3 regions of the Kocuria sp. ICS0012 genome follow, and region 1 is predicted to be linked to each of the others. Evidence: riboswitches for the same ligand, from Rfam matches in the RefSeq annotation. Region 1 holds a riboswitch; each other region holds the start of a gene.
The links. Region 1 has a riboswitch for thiamine pyrophosphate ahead of A5728_RS07570 (3-oxoacyl-ACP reductase). Riboswitches for the same ligand answer to the same signal wherever they lie in the genome.
Positions count from the first base shown of each region.

Region 2: linked by a shared signal. The riboswitch ahead of thiO (glycine oxidase ThiO) and the one ahead of A5728_RS07570 (3-oxoacyl-ACP reductase) in region 1 are both predicted to bind thiamine pyrophosphate.
Region 3: linked by a shared signal. The riboswitch ahead of A5728_RS05870 (bifunctional hydroxymethylpyrimidine kinase/phosphomethylpyrimidine kinase) and the one ahead of A5728_RS07570 (3-oxoacyl-ACP reductase) in region 1 are both predicted to bind thiamine pyrophosphate.

Region 1 covers NZ_LZMM01000046.1:78,042-85,777, reverse strand. The annotation lists gene A5728_RS07595 (ABC transporter permease) at 1-1,124, opposite strand, end outside; gene modA (molybdate ABC transporter substrate-binding protein) at 1,121-1,891, opposite strand; gene A5728_RS07585 (molybdopterin-binding protein) at 1,912-2,313, opposite strand; gene A5728_RS07580 (enoyl-CoA hydratase) at 2,438-3,220, opposite strand; gene nadE (ammonia-dependent NAD(+) synthetase) at 3,369-4,196, shown strand; TPP riboswitch at 4,327-4,458, shown strand; gene A5728_RS07570 (3-oxoacyl-ACP reductase) at 4,504-5,268, shown strand; gene A5728_RS07565 (LLM class flavin-dependent oxidoreductase) at 5,270-6,646, shown strand; gene A5728_RS07560 (phosphatidylserine/phosphatidylglycerophosphate/cardiolipin synthase family protein) at 6,755-7,736, opposite strand, start outside.
Region 2 covers NZ_LZMM01000043.1:54,079-61,814, reverse strand. The annotation lists gene A5728_RS07090 (PhzF family phenazine biosynthesis protein) at 1-638, shown strand, start outside; gene A5728_RS07085 (thiol-disulfide oxidoreductase DCC family protein) at 611-1,051, shown strand; gene thiE (thiamine phosphate synthase) at 1,217-1,879, opposite strand; TPP riboswitch at 2,000-2,124, shown strand; gene thiO (glycine oxidase ThiO) at 2,114-3,400, shown strand; gene thiS (sulfur carrier protein ThiS) at 3,397-3,663, shown strand; gene A5728_RS07065 (thiazole synthase) at 3,666-4,607, shown strand; gene moeB (molybdopterin-synthase adenylyltransferase MoeB) at 4,604-5,794, shown strand; gene A5728_RS07055 (lactate utilization protein C) at 6,027-6,671, opposite strand; gene A5728_RS07050 (LutB/LldF family L-lactate oxidation iron-sulfur protein) at 6,668-7,736, opposite strand, start outside.
Region 3 covers NZ_LZMM01000038.1:19,479-27,214, reverse strand. The annotation lists gene proB (glutamate 5-kinase) at 1-906, opposite strand, end outside; gene obgE (GTPase ObgE) at 956-2,557, opposite strand; gene rpmA (50S ribosomal protein L27) at 2,709-2,963, opposite strand; gene rplU (50S ribosomal protein L21) at 3,010-3,321, opposite strand; gene A5728_RS05870 (bifunctional hydroxymethylpyrimidine kinase/phosphomethylpyrimidine kinase) at 3,559-5,112, opposite strand; TPP riboswitch at 5,100-5,195, opposite strand; gene A5728_RS05865 (Rne/Rng family ribonuclease) at 5,276-7,736, opposite strand, start outside.

The sequences.
Region 1 (7,736 bases):
ACCGTGAACTCGGCGGCCACACGGCGGCGGTCGTGTTCAACACGGACCATCAGTCCGGGCGCCTCCCCCGCTGCGCGGGGCGTGCTCCCCCCTAGGCCCGACGCGCCCCCGGGTGCAACCGCGGATGCGGCTGCGGTCCTGACCACGGCGCCATTCCGCCCGGCCCCGGCGTCCGCCGTCCCAGACCCGGCCGCGGGTCGGTCACCGACCGCATGGGCAGTGCGGCTGTCCTTCGAGGACTGCGTCGAGCCGCCGGACCGGGGCTGTGATCCCTCCGGATCGGGACCCCACTGCGGACCCGGCGCGAACCACCGGGTGAGGTTGGCGCGGAAGCCGGCGCCGCAGCGTCGTCGGGAGGGAGCGCTGACCCCCACGACGAGCAGAGCAACGAGCACGAGCAGCAGGGAGAGGGCCACGGCGGCGTCGGGATCGGTCTCGCGCTGCAGGTAGATCTCGAGCGGGAGCGTGCGGGTCACGCCCTGCAGGCTGCCCGCGAATGTGAGGGTGGCGCCGAACTCGCCGAGGCAGCGCGCGAAGGACAGCGCGGTCCCGGAGAGCACCGCGGGCAGCACCAGGGGCAGCGTGACCCGGAACAGGGTGCGCGTGGGGGATGCACCAAGGCCCGCCGCGACCCGTTCGTAGCGAACGCCCGCGGTGCGCAGCGTGCCCTCCAGGGAGACCACCAGGAACGGCAGGGCTACGAACGTCTGGGCGAGCACGACGGCCGCGGTGGTGAACGCGATGTCCACGCCCGCCGAGGACAGGGGGCCGCCCAGGAAACCCATGCGTCCGAAGGTGTACAGCAGCGCGATACCGCCCACCACGGGTGGCAGCACGAGCGGCAGCAGCACCAGCGAGCGCAGGAGCGTGAGGCCGCGCACGGTGGAACGGGCCAGGACCAGGGCGAGCGGGCACCCCAGCACCAGGCACAGCGCCGTGGACGCGACCGCGGTGCGAAGGCTCAACCACAGCGCGGCGAGCGAGGACTCGCTCGTGAGCAACTCCCCCAGGTGCACCCAATCGATGCGCAGCACCATGCCGAGCAAGGGCAACAGGATGACCAGCGCCCCCGCCACCGCCGGGACCAGGACCCACCGGGGGGTCGTGACGAACCCGCGCGTCACGGTGCGCCGAAGCCCGCGTCCCCCAGGACCTTCCGGCCCTCGTCACCCTGGACGAGGTCCACGAACTGCCGGGCGAGCTCCGGCTCCGCGGAATCCTTGAGGGCGACCACGGGGTAGTTGTTGACCGCCTGATCCGTGCGCGGGATCTCGACGGTCGTGACCCTGTCCTTCGCGGACTTGGCATCCGTGACGTACACGATCCCCGCGTCCGCCTGCCCGGAGGTCACCTTGCCGAGCACGTCCGTGACCGCGTTCTCCTGGCTCACGGGGTGAAGCGCGACACCGTTGGCCTTCTCGATCTCCTGCGTGGCCGCACCGCACGGTACCTCCGGGGCGCACGTGACCAGCTTGACGTCCCGGTCCACCACGTCCCGGAAGGAGGTGATGTCCGCGGGGTTGTCCTTGGGTACCGCGAGGGTGAGCACATTGGTCGCGAACACGCTCGGCTCCCCCGCGGCCAGGCCCGCGTCCGTGAGCTTCTTCATGTTCTTCTGGTCAGCGGAGGCGAAGACGTCCGCGGGGGCGCCCTCGGTCAGCTGTTGCACGAGCCCGGACGAGCCTCCGTAGTTCATGCTGACCTTCACCCCCGGGTGCGCCGCCTCGAACGTGCGCGCGAGCTCGTCGAAGGAATGGGTCAGCGAGGCCGCCGCGGACACCCGCAGGGTCGTCTCCTGATCGGACGACGACGCCGCGTTCCCTCCCCCGTCCGACGCTCCCGCGCACCCGGAGAGCGCCACCGCGCTCACCGCGCAAGCCAGGGCGCGCATGCGTGTCGCCGCGCGCCCCATCACTTGCGCCCCTCGGTCTCGACGATGACCGCGGTGGACTTCACCACGGCCGTGGCCACGGACCCCGGTTCCAGCCCCAGGTCACGCACCGCTTCCGTGCTCATGAGCGAGACGATCCGGTGCGGGCCGCACTGCAGCTCCACCTGGGACATCACGGGATCGGAGGTCACCGCGGTCACGAGTCCCACGAGGCGGTTGCGCGCCGAACTGTTCACCCCGGCGGGATCCTGAGGGCTCACGGCGTTGTCGCGCGCGTATGCCGCGAGTTCGGCGCCGTCCACCACGGCGTACCCCGCGGAATCCTTGTGCCCGGTGAGCGTGCCCTGCTCGATCCACCGCCGGACGGTGTCGTCGCTGACGCCCACGAAGGTCGCGGCCTGGGAGATACGGAGGTGGGTCATGGGAGGAGTTTATCCGCATCCGCGGAACCACGGCCGTGTTTGAACCGCACTTGCGTAGTGTTGACCTGACACGCGACGACGCCGCGCGGCCCGGGCCGCGCGGCGTCGTCGTCCCCTACAGGGCTCATTCGTGGGAGAACCGCGCCTTACGCTTCTCCGCGAACGCGGACATGCCCTCCTTCTGGTCCGCGGTGGAGAACAGCCCGTGGAAGACCCGCCGCTCGTGCTGGACGCCGGCCCACAACCCGGACTCGTACGCGGCATTGACGGTCTCGACCGCGTGCTGGGCCGCGGGCTTGGACATCTCCGCGATCTTTCCGGCGACCTCCAGGGCGGTGTCCATGAGCTCGTCCGCTGCGACCACGCGGGAGACCAAACCGGAACGCTCGGCTTCCTCGGCGCGCATCTGCCGTCCGGTGAGGATCATGTCCATGGCCTTGGCCTTGCCCACGGCGCGGGTGAGGCGCTGGGTGCCGCCCATCCCGGGGATCACACCCAGGGCGATCTCGGGCTGACCGAACACTGCAGTGTCCGCGGCGAGGATCAGATCGCACATCATCGCGAGCTCGCACCCACCGCCGAGCGCGTAACCGGCCACCGCGGCGATCTTGGGGGTGCGCAGCCGGGCGAAAGCGTCCCACCCCGCGAAGAAGTCCTCGTGGTACATATCGGACGCGGACTTGCCGGACATCTCCTTGATGTCAGCACCGGCCGCGAAGGCCTTCTCCGACCCTGCGAGGATCAGCGCGCCGATCCCCGAGTCACGGTCCAGCTCGGTCGCGGCGGCCACCACGTCCCGCATGGTCTGTTCGTTCAGCGCGTTCAGTGCCTTGGGACGGTTCAGGGTGATGACACCCACGCGTCCCTCGCGGCGGATTTCAATGGTCTCGTAGGAGTTCTCGTTCATGTGATCAGCATCTCATAGGTCCCTCGGGGGCGTGTCCGAGCGTGGGGGTCCAGCACCGGGGCCCAGCGCCGGCCTCCGTCCTCCGGGCCACGGGACGGGCTGGCGGTAGGCCCCTGTCCCCGCGGGAACCGGCCACTAGCATGGACGCATGCGTGAATTGCAAGCACAGATCGTTGCCGAGCTCGGCGTCTCTCCGCAGATCGATCCGGAGCGGGAGGCCCAACGCCGCGTCGACTTCCTGAGCGACTACCTCAAGGCCACGCACACCGCGGGATTCGTCCTGGGGATCAGCGGCGGCTTGGACTCCACCTTGGCCGGGCGCCTGGCTCAGCTCGCGGTCGAGAAACTGCGCGAGGACGAGATCGAGGCGGAGTTCGTGGCCATGCGGCTGCCTCACGGGATCCAGCACGACGAGGCCGACGCCCAGGCGGCGCTCGAATTCATTCAGCCGGACCGGGTCATCACGTACGACGTCGCGCCGGCCGTCCGCGGTTTCGAGTCCGCCTACGGTGCCGCGACCGGTGAGCAGCTCACCGATTTCACCCGCGGTAACACCAAGGCCCGCGTGCGTATGACGGCGCAGTACGCGGTGGGCGGGGACCACAACCTGCTGGTGATCGGCACGGATCACGCGGCGGAATCGGTCACCGGGTTCTTCACCAAGTTCGGCGACGGCGGCGCGGACGTCCTGCCCCTGGGCGGGCTGAACAAACGGCAGAACCGCCAGGTGCTCGCGTACCTGGGGGCCTCCGAGCAACTCGTGGGCAAGGTCCCCACCGCGGACCTCCTGGACGAGAACCCCGGGCGCACGGACGAGGACGAGCTGGGCCTGCGCTACGACGACATCGACGACTTCCTCGAGGGCAAGGACGTCCCCGAGGAGGTGGCCCGCAAGATCGAAAGCACGTTCCTGCGCACCCGCCACAAGCGCACGGTCCCGGTGACCCCGGCGGACGAGTGGTGGCGGGAGGGCTGATCCTCCCCGTCCGCGCGATGTCCAAGGGGACGACCCTGGCCTGACTGCGCTGGACAACCGCATTGGCCATGCCCTCCGACGGCCTGCGCCGTGCGCGACCCCGGTCCGGCCCCCCTGTGCTTAGACTGGGCCCAGTGACACGGGGTGCCGCTGCACGTTCCCACGACCCACCGGGCCGGGGAGCCCTGGATGCAATGGCTGAGATGACACCCGTCGAACCTGTCCAGTTAGTACTGGCGAAGGGATGTCACGGTGGCACCGCACGGGTGGCGCACCGCGTTCTTCGCCGTGAGCCACAGGAGTGAGCATGCGGATCGACACCACCATCGTCCTGATCACCGGGGGAGCCCGGGGTCTGGGTGAACACCTCAGCCGAGCCTTCGCCCGCGAAGGCGCCCGGGTGGTCGTGAACTACCACTCCAGCGAGGAGCGGGCCCGCTCACTGGTGCGCGAACTCGGTGAGGACAAGGTCATTGCCGTTCGGGCGGACGTGACCGATGCCGGGCAGGTGCAGCAGATGGTGGCACTCGCCCAGGACCATTTCGGTGCGCCCATCACGGTGGCCGTGAACAACGCGCTGGTGGACTTCAGCTTCAACGGGGACGCCCGCCCCTCGCTCGAAAACCTCGCCGCCGAGGATCTTTCCCAGCAGTTTACCGGCGCGGTCGTGGGCGGACTCAACGTGATCCAGGCGGTCGTCCCGGGGATGCGCCGGTCCGGACACGGGCGCATCATCAACATCGGCACCAATCTCTTCCAGAACCCCGTGGTCCCCTACCACGACTACACCGCAGCCAAGGCCGCCCTTCTCTCCCTCACCCGCACGGCGGCCAAGGACCTGGGGGCCCTGGGCATCACCGTGAACATGATCTCCGGTGGCCTGCTACGCACCACGGACGCGAGTGCCGCTACCCCGGCCGAAGTCTTCGACGCCATTGCCGCCGGTACGCCCTTGGGTCGGGTCACCACCCCGGAGGAGTTCGCGGACACCGCCCTCTTCTTCGCCTCCGACTGGTCCCGCGGCGTCACCGGGCAGAACCTCGTGGTCGACGGTGGACTGGTGATGGACTGACATGGCCGCCCCGCACGACACCGCGCGGACCCCGTCCGCCGCCCCTGCGGCGTCCACCCGTCCCACCCAGGTGAACCAGCCGCCCGGGACACCCGCCCGGACGCTGCACCTCAACGCCTTCCTCTACGGGGCCGGCCACCACCAGGCCGCGTGGCGCGCACCGGGCTCCCCGGTGCACCGCCTCACGGACATCGCCTACTACGAGGAGCTCGCCCGGACTGCCGAACGCGGTCTGTTCGACGCGGTGTTCTTCGCGGACGGGCACAGCGTGGGTGACGTCTCCGGCGGGCCCCGCTGGAGCCTGGAACCCCTGACAGCGCTGTCCGCGATGGCGCGGGCCACCGAGCGCGTCGGCCTGGTGTGCACGGTGTCCACCACGTTCTTCACCCCGTTCCACGCGGCCAGGATGCTCGCGTCCTTGGACCACATCTCGGGCGGGCGAGCGGGGTGGAACGTGGTGACCTCCATGTGGGACTCCGAGGCCCGCAACCACGGCTACCGGGCCATGCCGACCAAGGATGAGCGCTACGAGCGCGCCCGCGAGTTCGTGGAGGTGGCCCGCGCCCTGTGGGCCAGCTGGGACGAGGACGCCGTCACCGCAGACCCGGAGGGCCGGTGGGCTGAGCCCTCCAAGCTGCACCGCCTGCACCACGAGGGCCGCCACTTCCTGGTGGATGGACCCCTCACGGTCCCGCGCTCCCCGCAGGGGGAACCGGTCCTCTTCCAAGCGGGTGCCTCCGGGCCCGGCAAGGCACTCGCGGCCGACTTTGCAGAGGGGATCTACGCCGTGGCCTACGACCTGCCCGCCGCGCAGGAGTACTACGCGGCGGTGAAGGCCGAAGTGGCCCGCGCCGGGCGTGATCCCGGTTCCGTGATCGTGATGCCCGGTCTGGTCACGTACGTGGGCCGCACGCACGAAGAGGCCCTCGAGAAGCAGGCCCGCGTGGACCGTTTGCTCCCTGTGGAGCAGTCGCTCGCACAGCTCTCCACGTTCGTGGAGCAGGACTGCGCGCAGTGGGACCTAGATGCGCCCGTGCCCACGCTGCCGCCCCTGGAGGAGTTCACCGGTCCGCAGGGCCGCTACGGCACCATCCTGCGGATCATCGAGGCCGAGCGCCCCACGGTCCGCCAATTGCTCGGCCGCCTCGCCGCCGGCGGGGGTCACTGCACGATGGTGGGCACCCCGGAGTCCATCGCGGATCGCATGCAGGAATGGTTCGACAACGCCGGCGCGGACGGCTTCAACCTCATGCCGCCCGTCCAGCCGGACTCCCTGGACGACTTCGTGGACCTCGTGGTCCCCGAACTCCAGCGCCGCGGCCTGTTCCGCACCGCGTACACCGCCACCACGCTGAGGGGTCACCTCACGCGGGGTTGAGGCCCCGCTGCGCAACCCCGCCACAGGACGACGACGCCGCCCCGCACGGTGGGCGGGGCGGCATCGTCGGTGGCGTCAGCGGCGTGGTCGCCGATCGGGAGGGTCCGGTCAGAGGAACGGGCGCAGCGGTACCAGGATCGTCTCGGCGACCCGGGCCATGGGGTGGCGATCGCGCCATTGGGGCGAGGACAGCTCCTCACAGTGCTCGCTGTCGGCGAGGAAGACCTTCTCCATCTCGGCCGCGAAATCCGAGTCCACGATCTCCACGTTGGTCTCGTAGTTGAACGAGAGGGAGAGCCGGTCGATGTTGGCGGTGCCCACGGTGGACCACTCGCCGTCGATCGTGGCGGTCTTGGCGTGGATCATGCAGGCGGCGTACAGCAAGATGGTGACCCCACCCTCCAACAACTGGCCGTAGAACCCGCGGGACACCCAGTCCGCCAGGATGTGGTTGGAGTCCTTGGGGACCATGATCCGCACATCCACCCCGCGAGCTGCCGCGTCCAGGAGGCAGTCCAGGATCTGCTGGTCGGGGATGAAGTAGGGCGTGTTCACCCAGATGTGGTGCTGCGCCCTGTTGATCGCGTTCATGTACATCTCGCGGATGGGGTACACGAGCTGGATGGGCAGGTTCGCGGAGACCCGCACCTCCGGGTCCCAATTCTTGGGCGCCACCCAGTCGATGGCGTGTTCCGGGTCCCGGTCCTCGTTCCACACGCTCGCGATGGAGCTGCGTAACCCCCATACCGCAGGCCCGATCTCCCGGATATGCGTGTCCCGCCACTGCCGGGAATAGAGAGAACCGAAGTTGTAGCCCCCCACGAAACCGATGTTGTCGTCCACCACCAGGATCTTGGAATGGTTGAAGCCCGAGAACCGCAGGGGCCCCTTCCAGAACGGGCGGCGCACCACCGGCATCCGGTACACGTGGACCCGGTCCGAGAAGTCGTAGAAGGAGGACGGGATCACGAGGTTCGCGAACCCGTCGTAGATGATGAACACCTCCACGCCCCGATCCGCGGCCCGGTTGAACGCGTCCAGGAAGCGCTGACCCGTCTCGTCGTTCTTCCAGATGAACGTCTCCATGTGG
Region 2 (7,736 bases), on a different contig from region 1:
CGGACCGTGAACTGCCGTTCGCCGGTCACCCCACCCTGGGCTCGGCCCACGCATGGCTCACCGCGGGCAACACCGCGCGTGCCAAGGACGTCATCGTCCAGCAATGCGCCGCGGGCCTCGTGCGGATCCGCCCGTCCGACGACGGCGCACTGACCTTCGAGGCCCCACCCACCGACCGCACGGGAGACCTGGGCCCGGAATTGCTCGGGGGCGTAACCGCGGCCCTGGGCCTGCGGGACGAGCAGGTCGTCGCCCATCAGTGGGTTGACAACGGCCCCGGCTGGGCCGCGCTGCTTCTGGCTGGCGCCGAGGACGTCCTGGCGATCGAGCCCGACCTTCCCGCTCTCCACGGCGCCAAGATCGGCGTGGTGGGTCCCCACCCGCAGAGCAGCCCGCACCAGTTCGAGGTCCGCGCCTTCGTGGGTGGCACCGGCGGGTACGAGGACCCCGTCACGGGAAGCCTCAACGCGAGCCTGGCCCAGTGGCTCATCCGTACGGACCGGGCGCCCGCGAACTACATCGCCCGACAGGGCACCCTCATGGGACGCAGCGGCCTCGTGACCGTGACGTCGGACGGGGACCACGTGTTCGTGGGCGGACACTGCACCGCGTGCATCGACGGGACGGTGCTGCTGTGAACCCCCGGGGCACCGAGCAGGGCGCGTCCCTGCACCTGGTCTTCGACGGCAACTGCGGGTTCTGCACGCGCTGCGTGGGATGGGCCCGGACACTGGACCGCCATGACCGGATCGCCCTGCACGCCTACCAGGTCCCCGGCGTACTGGAGCGGTTCGGACTGACGAATGCGGAGGGCAACGCGTCGGTGTGGGCCGTCCTATCCCGTTCCGGTGAGCGATCCTCGGGGGCGCACGCGGTGGCCGTGACCCTGGACACCGCCCTGGGCATCCGGGTGTTCGAGCCGTTCTACCGGTTACCGCCCGTGCGGTGGGTCCAGGACCGCGTGTACCGGTGGGTGGCCGATCACCGGGGGAAGTTCCCCGGTGTCACCCCGTGGTGCCAGCAGCACCCCGGGCGGTGCGGGACCCCGTAACGGTTCCGCTCCGCGTACCGAGCGAGCCGTGCCACCCGCGCGACGGCAATACACTGCGGCGCCATGACTCCGCCCCGACGCGCACCACCCCACCGAACACGTCGCCACCCGAGCGGTGCCATCCCACCGCGGCGCCGCCGCTCCACCGCGTTCAAAGATCGGGGCTCACCCGGGCAGCGTGTCCCGCAGCGCCCGCGCCGCCGCGGTGACGTCCTCCGCATCGGTCACGGCCCGCACGACCACGATGCGCGAGGCACCCGTGTCGAGCACGGACGGCAACCGCGCGGTGTCGACCCCGCCGATCGCGAAGAAGGGCTTGTCCCCCGCGTGCTGAGCAGCGTAGCGCGGCAGCTCGAGCCCCACGGCCGCGCGACCCGGCTTGGTGGGGGTCTCCCACACGGGCCCGGTGCAGAAGTAGTCGAGCCCGGCGTCGGCCACGGCGGCGTCCACCTGGGCCGGGGAGTGACAGGACCGCCCGATCACCACGTCGTCCCCCAGGACCCGCCGAGCCTGCGCGGTGGTGAGATCGCCCTGGCCCACGTGGAACACGTCCGCGCCGGTGAGCAGCGCGACGTCCGCGCGGTCGTTGACGGCGAAAAGTGCGCCGTGCTCACGGGCGACGTCGGCGAGCACCTCGATGGCCTCGATCTCCGCTGCGGCCTCGAGGGATTTGTCCCGCAACTGGATGATGTCCACCCCGCCCTCGTACGCGGCGTGCAGAAATTCCCGCAGGTCACCGCGCTCGCGGCGCGCCGTGACGCACACGTACAGTCGCGCCTTCTCGAGGGCGGCGCGGCGCCCGGTACCCGTCTGGCTCGTGTGTCCCATGCGGCCATCGTGGCACGAACCGCGCGCCCGCGGACACCTCGCCCGATCAGCCCGCCGCGAAGTCCCCCTGCGTTCCACAGCTAGGGGTGATTAGACTGGCAGGGCCGTTCGTCGCCGTTCGACGAACTCCACGGGAGTCCGCACACGTTGGCAACAACCACCGCAGCGGGCTGAGAGGGCGTGAGCCGCCGACCGGATCACCTGATGCGGATCATGCCGCCGGAGGGAGGAACAATGCCAGAGCACCTCGGTGACCACGTGGTCGTGGCCGGAGCTGGTCTCGTGGGCCTGGCCACGGCCTTCGAACTACGACGCCGCGGGGCCGCCGTGACCGTCGTCGATCCCCGCCCGGCGTGGGGCGCCACCCGCGCGGCCGCGGGCATGCTCGCACCGATCGCCGAGACCCAGTACGGCCAGGAACGCCTCTACCCCCTCATGCGGGCCTCCGCCGCGGAGTACCCGGACTTCGTGGAGCGCGTCACCGCGGCCACGGGCCTGCCCACGGGCTACCGCACCGAGGAGACGCTCGTGGTGGCCGCCGACGCCGCGGACGCCCAATCCCTCTCCGACCTCGCCTCACACCAGATCGCCTCCGGGATGGACGTGCAGGAGATCTCCACGCGGGAGGCCCGGCACCTGGAACCGGCTCTTGCGCCGCGGTTGAGCGGTGCGGTACGGATCGTCTCCGACCGCCAGGTGGACCCCCGGATGCTCGCGGCCGCCCTGGTGGAGACCCTGAACTGCCCGCACCTGACCACCATCGGGGACGTCCCCGACGCCGGACCGGCGCAGTGGCTGACCTCCCGCGTGGACACCGTGCTGACGTCCCGCAGGGAACCCCGCCAGGCCACGGGCGTGCAGGTGGACTCCGGTGAGGTGATCCCCGCGGACGCCGTGGTCGTGGCCACCGGGCTGACCGCCAACACCATGGGCGGGCTGCCCGAGGGACTCGACCTCCGATTGCGCCCGGTGTTCGGGGACATCCTGCGCTTGCGGGTTCCCGAGACCGCCCTGGCCCCCGGGGAATCGCATTTGCTCACGCGCACGGTGCGCGCCCAGGTCCTGGGCCGGCCCGTGTACATGGTCCCCCGCGAGGACCGGACCCTGGTGCTGGGCGCCACGAGCCGCGAGGACGGGCGCGAATCCGTACTGGCCGGTGGCGTGCACCAACTGTTGCGGGACGCGCGCGCCGTGGTCCCCGCGATCGACGACTGCGACGTCCTGGAGATGATGGCCCGCGCCCGCCCGGGAACCTCCGACGACCTGCCGTACGTGGGCAAGACCTCGGTGGCCGGGCTCGTGATCAGCACGGGTCACTTCCGTCACGGCATCCTGCTGACCCCCGTGGCGTCCCGGCTCGCCGCGGAGCTCGTGACCGGCGTCCTGGACCCGCTCGCGGACCACGAGTCCGACGCCGCGTTCCTCGCCGACACCGACCCGGCCCGGCACTCGAACCCCGCCCCCGAGGCCCCGTTCACCACACCCGAGAGCTATCCCCAGATGCATGGAGGACTCGAATGATCGCGCCCGAGACCACAGACAATTCCTCCACGGCCGTCGTGAACGGCTCCTCCGTGGCGGTGACCCCGGGGTTGACGGTCGCGAGCGCCGTCGTCGACCTCACGGGCCGCGAGATCACACCCGAGGGCACCGCCGCGGACGGCCATCCCCTGGGGATCGCCGTGGCGGTGGACGACGCCGTGATCCCCCGCTCCCTGTGGGCCACGACCCCCGTGGAAGCGGGTCAATCCGTGGAGATCGTCACCGCGGTGCAGGGAGGCTGAACATGACCACGCACGGAACCCCCCTGACCGTGGCCGGGGTGGAGCTCTCGTCCCGGCTGATCATGGGCACCGGGGGCCTCACCGATTTCGCGATGCTCGAACGGGCCCTGCTGGCCTCCGGGACGGAACTGACCACGGTGGCCCTGCGCCGCTTCGCGCCCGGCCCCGCCTCGCCAGCGGGCGCGCAAGCATCCGGCAAGGCGAACCGGGCGAGCGGTCGCGTGGGAGGTGGCGCAGCGGCGTCGTCGGCCGGGACACCGCAGGACAGCCTGTACGGGTTGCTGCGCCGCAACGACATCCGGGTGCTGCCCAACACCGCGGGGTGCTACACCGCGCGGGACGCCCTGCTGACCGCTGAACTGGGGCGCGAGGCGCTGGAGACGGACTGGGTCAAGCTCGAGATCATCGCGGACGAGGACACCCTGCTCCCGGACGGTGTGGAGCTGCTGGACGCGACCGAGAAACTCGCTCGGCGCGGTTTCAAGGTCTTCGCGTACACGTCCGACGACCCCGTGCTCGCGCTGCGGCTCGAGGACGCCGGGGCCGTGGCCGTGATGCCCCTCGGTGCTCCCATCGGCACGGGTCTGGGGATCCTCAACCCGCACAACATCGAACTCATCGCGTCCCGCGCGTCCGTGCCCGTGGTGCTGGATGCCGGGATCGGCACGGCGTCCGAGGCGGCCCTGGCCATGGAACTCGGGTCCGACGCCGTCCTGCTCGCGTCCGCCGTGACCCGCGCGCAGGATCCCGTGGCCATGGCGAGTGCCATGAAGCACGCCGTGCTCGCGGGGCACCTGGCCCGCGGCGCGGGGCGGATCGCGCGGCGCACGCACGCCGTGGCGTCCTCGCCCATGGCCGGGCGCATCGATACCGCCGACGCGCCCCGCGGGGACTGGCCCGCGCCTTCATCCACCACCCCACAGCTGGAATCGCAGGTTTCATGAGCACCCCGCTACCACCCCTCGTGGCCCCCGCCTCCGATCTGAGTCGCGAGGAACTCGAACGCTATTCACGCCACCTCACGTTGCCGCAACTGGGCGAGGAGGGGCAGCGTCGGCTCAAGAACGCACGCGTCCTGGTGATCGGCGCGGGCGGGCTCGGCGCTCCCGCGCTGCAGTACCTCGCGGCCGCCGGGGTGGGGACCATCGGCGTGGTCGACGACGACGTCGTATCCGTGTCCAACCTGCAACGCCAGGTGGTCCATGGGATGGCCGACATCGGTCGGCCCAAGGTCGATTCCGCCGCGGATGCCGTGGCCCGGCTCAACCCCCTGGTCACCGTGCACCGCCATCCCGAGCGGCTGAGCACCGACAACGCCCTGGAGATCTTCTCCGGCTACGACCTGATCATGGACGGCGCGGACAACTTCGGCACACGCTTCCTGGTCTCGGACGCCGCCGAACTCACCGGCATCCCCGTGGTGTGGGGCTCCATCCTGCGTTTCGACGGCCAGGTCTCCGTGTTCTGGTCCGGTCACGGCCCCGTGTACCGCGACCTGTTCCCGGAAGCGCCGGCGCCGGGCCAGGTCCCCTCGTGCGCCGAGGGCGGTGTGCTGGGCATGCTCCCGGCCACGATCGGCTCGGTCATGGTCACCGAGGCGCTCAAACTCATCACGGGCATCGGCCGTCCCCTGCTCGGCAGGGTCCTCATCCAAGACGCCCTGGCCCAGACGTGGCGCGAGCTCACGGTCCTGCCGGACCCGCACCGCCCACCCGTCACGGATCTCTCGCGGGTGGCGCTCGCGTGCGGTCTGCCCTCCGACGACGACGCCGCTCCCGCCCCCCACGAGACCGTCACCGCCCCGGAGCTGGCCGAGCTACTGACCGCCCGGTCCCTCGGGGAGACGTCCTTCACGCTCGTGGACGTGCGCGAGGACTGGGAGCGCAAACTCGTGGCCATCCCCGGATCCGTGCACGTGCCGCTGCAGGACGTCCTGGACCGGGGTGTCACGGCTCTTCCGGATGAGGCGGAGGGCACCGTGATCCTGCACTGCAAGGCCGGTGCCCGTTCCGCCCAGGCCCTCGCGGCACTGCGCAGGGACTACGCCCTGCGGGAGGACACCGTGAAGCACCTGGACGGCGGGGTGCTCGCGTGGATCGACCGGGTGGACCCGGCGCTGCCGCGCTACTGACCCGTTCGATCACAGCTCCTCCTCAAGGAGCGGTTTCCGCGCGTGTGTCACCATGAGGTCCAGCGGTTCGTGGTGGATAGCCGTTGGACTGACTGATCGCTTGTAGCGCGCGGCAGCTCCTCGTGAGCGATCGCTGCTGGTGAGCAACGTGTGAACGCGAAGGTCCCCGTCACCGCGGTAACGCGGGCGACGGGGACCTTTCTCGAAGTATGCGGGACAGGACCGCGCGGCCTCAACCCAGCAGGATCACGTCCAGCGTGCGCGGACCGTGGACACCCTCCACGCGTTCGAGCTCGATGTCCGAGGTGGCCGAGGGCCCCGAGATCATGGTGGTGGGCGCAGTGGGCTCCACGCGGGCCATGGCCTCCGGGATGAGCTCCACCACGGAGTCCAGCGGCACGATGCAGATGTGGTGGTCCGGCACCAGGGTGATGGCGCGCCGACCCTCGTCCGGGCGCCCGGACAGGAAGATGGTGCCCGTCTGCGCGCACGAGACCGTGGAGGAGGTCACCACGGCGTCCACCTGGTTGAGGTCCCGCACGGTCAGCGCGGAGGCCTTGCGACCGTCATTGGGGTCCACGATGGCCCGGCGCGCGGCGGTCTCCTCAGGCAACCACGCGGTGTCGAGGCCCTCGGGGATCACGTAGCGCGCGGAGGTCCCAAGCTGGGTGGCGACGCGCTGCGCCACGGTCTGCGCGGTCTCCCTGTAGACGTTGGCCTTGTAATCCAGCAACCGGTCCTCGAGCATGTCGATGATCTCGTCCCGCCCGAGGTCCGAGGTGTGCCGGTAGTCGCGGGGCACGTGGGGTGCCCGCGGGTGGTCCGCGAGCGCACCGTTGAGCCGCTCGAGGATTTCGGTCTTGGCGTCGGCGCTCATGCCGGCTCTCCGTCCTGGTTCCCGCGGCCTGCGTGGCCGTTGCGGGGTGCGATGTTGTCCTCGTGGGGGTCGCCCGTGGCAGCACTGTACGCCCCGGCCACGGCATCCGCGCCGGCACCCGGGGTGGCGGCGTCCTGGCCGGTGCCGGCCGCGGTCTCCTCGGTCCGGGCTGCCTTGGACTCGCCGTGCGAGCCCTGGGGGGTTGCCACCTCGACGGACGACGCCGGGTGGTCCTCCGCGGGCCCCGCACCGGTGCGCTCGGTTCCCGGCGCTGCAGTGACGCCGTCGCGCTCGAGTCGTTCCCCGGTCTCCCCCTCGTGCTTCTTCCACCAGTTGCGGAAGGACTCCTTGGGGGGCTCGGGGATGTCGCGCTCGGCGGTCCAGCCGCCCACCATGCCGGGCAGCCAACCGATGGCGCGGTCGCGGCCGGCGATGACACGGCCCATGGGTAGCCCGCGCTCCGCCAAGGACATCCGCTGACCAGAGGACATCACGAAGGAAGCGCCCTTCATCATGGCGTCCATCTGCGTGGGCACACCGCGGGAAGGCACGGCTCCTCGGATGCGGCGTCCTGCGCGACGCGCCCGAGAACCGAGCTCCTGGAGGGTGCCCTTCTGGGGGGCAGTGTCCTGCCCACCCCGGCCCTCGTCCGCGGTCAGGGACTTCTCCTCGCGCCAGTTGTCGTCCCCGCCCACCGCGGGGTCCTTGGAGACCGGTGCAGGGTGGGCGTGGTCCGGGCGTTTCCCGTGCTGGGCGCGGATGTCCTCGTCCCGCAGATGCACGAGGATCTCGGGGATGTTGATCTTCACGGGACACACCTGGTAGCACGCCCCGCACAGGGAGGACGCGTACGGCAGGGAGGCATTCTTCTCGGACGTGATGCCCGTGAGCTGCGGCGAAAGGATCGCCCCGATGGGACCGGGGTAGGTGGAGCCGTAGGAGTGCCCGCCCGCGTGCTCGTACACGGGGCACACGTTCAGGCACGCGGAACACCGGATGCAGTGCAGTGCGGAGCGACCCTGCGGGTCCGCGAGCACCGCGGAGCGCCCGTTGTCCAGGAGCACC
Region 3 (7,736 bases), on a different contig from region 1:
GATGTCCGCGAGGTGCGCGAGCCACAGCAACCGCACGTTGCGCCGCCCGCCGGTCGTGGCGAACCACGTGCCCACGTCGTCGCCGGCCAGCGCACTCTCGATGTTCGCGGCGGAGGTCACGAGCGCTGGGATGCCAGACGACGCCGCGATGCGCGCCGCCTGCACCTTGGTCACCATCCCGCCCGAGCCCACGCCCGCGCGGCCGATCGTGCCGATCTCCACGCCTTCGAGATCCGTGATGGGATCCTCGACGGTGGGGATGCGCTCCCCGCCGTCCTTGGGTGGCCGGGTGTAGAGCGCGTCCACGTCCGAGAGCAGCAACAGCGCGTCCGCCTTGATCAGGTGCGCCACGAGCGCAGCGATGCGGTCGTTGTCGCCGAACTTGATCTCGTGGGTAGCCACGGCGTCGTTCTCGTTGACGATCGGCAGGATCCCCAGGTCCAGCAACCGTTCGATCTGGCGATGCGCGTTCTTGTACTGCGAGTGGCGCATGAGGTCCTCGGCCGTGAGCAGCACCTGACCCACCGTGACGTCGTAGCGCGTGAAGTAGTCGGTGTAGCGCGAGATCAACAGACCCTGTCCCACGGAGGCCGCGGCCTGTTTGGTGGCGAGGTCCTTGGGCCGGCGGGACAGTCCGAGCGGCTGCAGCCCCGCGGTGATCGCACCCGAGGAGACGAACACGACCTCCACGCCCTGCGCCTTGACCCGGCCGAGCGCGTCCACGATGCTGCGCAGCGCGTTCTCGTCGATCGAGTTCTCGATCGAGGTCAGGGACGAGGACCCCACCTTGACCACCACGCGCCGGGCCATGGGCAGGTCCGCGCGGCGGGTGATGGGAGAGCGGCGGTTCTTCCCCCGGCTCTCGGTGCTCAGCTGGATCGCGGACTTGGCCGCTTGCTGCTCCATGGCCGGGACGTCGATCGTCTCGGTGGGGGTCTTCTCCACGTGGGGCGTGTCACTCACTGTCGTGCGTCTCCTTCGGCTCGGAAGTACGGCGTCGATCTCGCGCGTCGTCCACGGACTCGGTCCAGATCCCGGCGCGGCGCTGCTCCTCGAGCTCCGCGCGGGCCTCGGCCTTGGCGTCCATGCGGTCGTAAAACTGTTCCCGCTTCTCGCGGCGCGTGGGCCGGGACGTGTCCTCGAGGCGCAGGTCGGAACCGCGCGGGCCGCCGAGCAGTTCGGCGCCGCCCACCATGGTGGGCTCCCAGTCGAAGACCACACCGTTGTCCTCGGGGCCGATCAGCACCGCGTTGCCCGGGCGGGCGCCGATGCGGAACAGTTCGTCCTCGATCCCGAGTTTCGCGAAGCGGTCCGCGAGGTATCCCACGGCCTCGTCGTTGTTGAAATCGGTCTGCTGCACCCACCGTTCGGGCTTCACGCCGCGCACGTGGTACAGCGGCTCCCCCGCCCGGTCCTCGCGGGTGATCTCGAACTCCTTGCGGTCCTTCCCTCGACGACGCCGCACGGGTTCCGGGCGCAGCACGGTCTCCGCGCGGCGCTGCTCCTCCCGCTGTTCTTCCTGCTCGCGGGCACGGGAGACGAGCTCGGCCATCGCGAAGCCCAGTTCCCGCAGTCCGGCGTGCGAGGCCGTGGAGATCTCGAAGACCGGGTAGCCGCGTTCCTCGAGTTCGGGGCGGATGAACTCGGCCAGTTCCCGCGCCTCGGGCACGTCCACCTTGTTCAGGGCCACGAGTCGGGGGCGCTCGGTCAGCGGGATCGTGGTGGGGTCGTCGTCGCGGATGGCCTCGGCGTAGTGGGACAGTTCCTGTTCGAGGGCGTCCAGGTCGCTCAGCGGATCCCGCCCGGGTTCGAGCGTGGCGCAGTCGATCACGTGCACGAGTGCGGCGCAGCGCTCCACGTGCCGCAGGAACTCGAGTCCCAACCCTTTGCCCTCCGAAGCACCCGGGATCAACCCCGGCACGTCCGCCACGGTGAAGCGGGTGTCACCCGCCTGGACCACACCCAGGTTGGGCACCAGGGTGGTGAACGGGTAGTCCGCGATCTTGGGGCGCGCGGCACTCATGGCCGCGATCAGGCTCGACTTGCCCGCGGAGGGGAAGCCCACCAGGGCGATGTCCGCGATGGACTTCAGTTCGAGCTCGACCTGGTGTTCCTCACCGGGCACACCGAGCAGAGCGAAGCCCGGGGCCTTGCGCTTAGGCGAGGACAGTGCGGCATTGCCCAGTCCGCCCTGGCCGCCACCGGCCAGCACGAACTCACTGCCCTCACCGAGCAGGTCCGCGAGCACGTTGCCCTGCCGGTCCTTGACCACGGTGCCGTCCGGGACGGACAGCACGAGGTCCTGGCCCTTGAAACCGTGGCGCATGTCCCCCTTGCCGGGCTCACCGTTGGGGGCCTTCTGGTGGGGTGCGTGGTGGAAACCCAACAGCGTGGTGGACTGACCGTCCACACGCAGGATCACCGAACCGCCGTCGCCGCCGTTGCCGCCGTCCGGGCCGCCCAGGGGCTTGAACTTCTCGCGCTTGACGGACACGCAGCCGTGGCCGCCGTTACCGCCCGTGGCGTGCACGATCACTCGATCTACAAAACTAGCCACGCGGCTCCTCGGTGGTAGGGGTCACCTGCTGCGAGCGGGTCGACCGGGGTCTTCTGAAAAGACTAGAGGGTGAGCGCGTGAAGCGCCCACCCTCTAGTGGTCGCCGCCACGGGGTCGTGGCGGCGGGTGGACCCAGGGGTCCGAATGAGAATTACTCGGCGGTCTGAATGTTGACCACGCGGCGACCGCGGCGGGTGCCGAATTCGACGGCGCCAGCAGCCAGGGCGAACAAGGTGTCGTCCTTGCCGCGGCCCACGTTCACGCCCGGGTGGAAGTGCGTGCCGCGCTGGCGGACGATGATCTCGCCAGCGTTAACGGACTGGCCGCCGAAGCGCTTCACACCCAAGTACTGGGCGTTGGAGTCACGGCCGTTGCGAGTGGAGCTCGCACCCTTCTTGTGTGCCATGGTGTGTGCCTACCTTCGTTGGAAACGTATGTGAGGAGCCGGATGCTCAGGCGTCGATGCCGGTGACCTTGACGGTGGTCAGTTCGGCGCGGAAGCCCTGACGCTTCTTGTAACCGGTCTTGTTCTTGTACTTCATGATCGAGATCTTGGGACCGCGCAGGTCCTCGACGATCTCGGCGGTGACCTTGACGTTGGCCAGGGTCTTGGAGTCGGAGGTGACCTTGTCCCCATCGACCAGCAGCAGCGCAGGAAGCTCTACGGTGCTGCCTGCCTCGCCGGCGACGCGGTCAAGGGTCACGAGGTCTCCGATGGAAACCTTCTCCTGGCGGCCGCCTGCGCGGACAATCGCGTACACCACTTGGGAACTCACTTCTCTCGACATCTATGGACTACGTGTGTGGGTCGGGCGTACTCCTGGAGGACTGCGAATGTCGAGACATCACGCCGCGGTGATCCGTGACCGACCGCATTCTCCGCGTGGCTATCGCATCGATTCAGGATGTTCGCCCGAGTGTGCCGCAACCTGGTGCGTGAACTGGATATGACACACACCGGCGCTCGGCACCGACACCCCAGCCTACCCGATCACCCGAAGTCATGCCAGTTGCGCCGCGGCGCGCCGCTCGCCCTCCGCCGACGTCGCCGGGGTCGTCTGCGCGAAGAAGGCCAGCTCGAGCGCGCACGCCCGGTGGAACGCGCGGCGCATGTGCTCCCGGGTGGCCGGGTCCGCGTGGGCGGCCTCCCGGTCCACGATCTCGCGCACCGACTCGGTCGCGGTCTGGAAGTCCGGATCGTCGTACGTGCTGAGCCAGTCGGCGAACGGGTGCTGCGGTCCCGCGACGCGGGCACGACGGGTGAGCTCCGCACCCACGTGGGCGTAGAGCCAGTAGCACGGCAGGATCGCGGCGGAGCCCACCGCGAAGCCGTCCTGACCCGTGCGCGCCAGCAGGAAGTCCGCGTAACTGCTCGTGACGTCACTCGGCGGCATGGGCTCCCGGTCCCCGAGCCGGGCGCGATGCAGCGCGGACTCGACCGAGACCACGGAGGCCGACGCCGCGGCGAAGTGTTCGCGCGAACGCTCGTCCGGGGCGGAGGCCGCGAGCAGGGCCAGCGCCCGGGAGTAGTACTGCAGATATTGCATGTCCTGGTCCAGGTACAGCTCGAACTCGCCTGGGTCCAGGGTGCCGTCCCCGAGGCCCCGGATGAACGCCAGGGCGGCAATGCGTTCACGCACCGGGGCGCTCTCCTCCCACAGTTCGTCGGTGAACCGGGGGCCCTCGGATTCCGCGGCGGCCGTCATCACGAACGCCGGATCCGTGACGAGGTGCTGGACGTGGTGCATGTGGTGCACGGGACCGTTGCCGTGACCCACGTGCAACTCGTCCGCGCCGCGCAGTGCACCGCGCAACCATGTGCGGGCCGTGCGGATCGCCTCGGGCCAGTCCCCGGTCCGCGCCACGACTGTGGCCACCGCGGAGGACAGCGAGCACCCGGTGCCGTGGGTGTTACGCGTGTGCACCCTGCGACCCTCGAACAACGCGGCGGGTTCGTCCTGACCGGGGAGCAACAGGGCGTCCGGGGTTGTGTCCCCGGCCAAGTGGCCACCTTTCACGAGGACCCGGGTATGGAACGCCGCCGCGACCGCGCGTCCCTGCTCGAGCGCCTCGTCCCAGGTCGCGGCCACGGGGCGCTCGGCCAGCACCGCGAGTTCCGGGAGGTTGGGGGTGATCAGATTCGCGTGGGGCAGCAGCTCCCGCAGGGCCCGTTCGGCGTCTGGACGCAGCAATCGCCCACCGGCCGTGGCGACCATGACGGGGTCGATCACGACCACGGGTGCGCGCCCCACCATGAGCCAGTCCCGGACCGTGTCGATGACCTCCACGGAGCCGAGCATCCCCACCTTGATCGCGTCCAGGGTGACGTCCCCGGCGACCGCGTCCAGCTGGTCCCGCAGGACCTGGACGGGTGGGGTGTGCACGCTCACGACGCCCCGGGTGTTCTGGGCGACCACTGCGGTGATCACACTCAGCCCGTACCCGCCCAGTGCGGCGATGGATTTCAGGTCCGCGGCGTGACCCGCCCCGCCCGTGGGATCGGTTCCGGCAATCGAGAGGACGCGGGGTATGGCGGTAGAAGGCGTGGTGTCCACGACAATCCCTTCGCTAGTACGAGCTAGATCAGGTTCGACGGGTGTGTTCTCAGCCGCAGTGCGCAGCACCCCGTGTGTGTGTCCCCGATCATGCCACAGGGGCACCCGGAATCCCGGGTGCCCCTGTGTTGCTCGCGTGGCGACGGATCCAGCCGCCGGTCACTCAGTCCTGCTTGCCGGTCATCGTGATGTCCTGAGCCTTGATGCCCACACCCACGATGGTGGGCTGGTCACCGGACGCCGCGGGGGCCACGGCCCCGGCCTCCGCGGTGAAACGGCTGACCTGCCGTTCCTGCGTGTACTCGTGGGTCTCCACGCTCGCGGTTCCGGGCGCGGCCGCCGGCGCCACGGCACGCCGCGACCCACGGCGCCGTCGGGTCGGAGCCGCCGGCGCCGCCGCCGGCCGGTTCCCGCCGGGGGACGACGCCGCCCCGGAACTCTGCTGCTGCGCGGCACTCGTCTGCCCTGCACTGGATTGCGCAGTCCCGGAGTTCGACGGCGCGTGTCCGGCGGCCGACCGCTTCGACACCGCCTCTCGCGGCTGGGACGCGGCGTCCGCATCCTGAACGGCACCCTCGGTCGAGGTTTCGTCCTCGCCCGCATCCGTGAACGCGGCGCTCAGCGAATCCAGGGACAGGGCCTCCTGGGTGCCCTCGCTCCCCCGCTGCTCAGACTGCCCGTGGGGCAGTTCGATGACCTCGCCGTGAATCGTGAGGCTCGCGGACGAGTCCCCACCGGAACGGTCCTCGGACCGGGAATCCCCGCGCGAGTCGTTCCCGGAACCGTCCCGGCCGGAACCGTCGTTCTGCACGGCGTTGTCCTCGCCCTGCTGACCGCGACCGCGGCTGCGCTTGCCGCGGCGCTTGCGGCGACGGCGCCCGCCCTCGGACTCCCCGTGGGAGTTCTCGGACGCGTGCTCCCCGCCCTGCTGACCGCGGGAGGTCTGCTGCTCCTGGGAACCGGTGTCCTCGGCCTGCCCGCCCCCGGACTGCGGTGCGGTGCCCTGGGAAGCATTCCGTGCGGCGTCGTCGGACTCGTCGTGGGAGGAGGCCGCGGCGATGTTTGCGAACGCCGTGCGGGTGGCCTCCACGCGCGCCTGGTCCGGCTCGTCCGAACCGTGGTGCTGGTTGCCGTTCCTGGGCTTGTCCTGCGCACCGTTGTGCTGCTTGTTGCGCGAACGCTTACGCTCGTGTCGAGTGCCGCGGTGGTCGGAGGGAGCCGCGCCGGAGCGGCCCTTCAAGGGGTGGTCGTGGACCACGACGCCGCGGCCCGCGCATTCCTCGCACGGCTCGGAGAAGACCTCGAGCAACCCCGTACCCATGCGCTTGCGCGTCATCTGCACGAGACCCAGGGAGGTCACTTCGGCCACCTGGTGCTTCGTGCGGTCCCGGCCCAGGCACTCCACGAGCCGGCGCAGTACGAGATCGCGGTTGGACTCCAGAACCATGTCGATGAAGTCCACCACGATGATCCCGCCGATATCCCGCAACCGCAGTTGCCGCACGATCTCCTCGGCGGCTTCGAGGTTGTTCTTGGTCACGGTCTCCTCGAGGTTGCCCCCGGAGCCCGTGAACTTGCCGGTGTTGACGTCCACCACGGTCATGGCCTCGGTGCGGTCGATCACGAGCGATCCGCCGGAGGGCAGGAAGACCTTGCGCTCGAGGGCCTTCTGGATCTGCTCCTCCACGCGCATGTGCTCGAAGAGGTCGTCATCGCCGGTCCAGCGCTCGAGGCGGTCCAGCAGGTCGGGCGCCACGTAGGTCACGTAAGCCTCGATGTTGTCCCACGCCTGCTCGCCCTGGACCACCATGGCGGTGAAATCCTCGTTGAAGACGTCCCGCACGGTCTTGATGGTCAGGTCCGGTTCCGCGTACAGCATCTCCGGGGCCAGCGTCTTGGTGGACTTGGCCTTGTCCTGGATCTGCTCCCACTGCGAGCGCAGCCGGTTGATGTCGTTGGTCAGCTCGGTCTCGGAGGCACCCTCCGCCGCAGTGCGCACGATCACGCCCGCGCCCTCCGGCAACCGGTCCTTGAGGATCTTCTTCAGCCGCTGGCGCTCCACGTCCGGGAGCTTGCGGGAGATCCCCGTCATGGAACCGCCCGGGACGTAGACGAGGTAGCGACCGGGCAGGGACACCTGGCTCGTGAGCCGAGCACCTTTGTGCCCCACGGGGTCCTTGGTGACCTGCACGAGCACGGTGTCCCCGGACTTCAGGGCGTTCTCGATCTTGCGGGGCTTGCTGCCCAGCTCGGCGGCGTCCCAGTCCACCTCACCGGCGTAGAGCACGGCGTTGCGGCCGCGGCCGATGTCCACGAAGGCGGCCTCCATGGACGGCAGCACGTTCTGCACCTTGCCCACGTACACGTTGCCGATCAGCGAGTCCTGCTGGGTGTGCGAGACGAAGTGCTCAGCAAGGATCCCGTCCTCGAGCACACCGATCTGGATCCGGTCGTCCTTCTGTCGCACGAGCATCTTGCGCTCCACGGATTCGCGCCGGGCCAGGAACTCGGCCTCGGTGATCACGTGGCGGCGGCGGCCGAACTGCCGGGACTCACGACGACGCTGACGCTTGGCCTCGAGCCGCGTGGAGCCCTTGACCCCGGTCACCTCGTCGCTGCCCGTG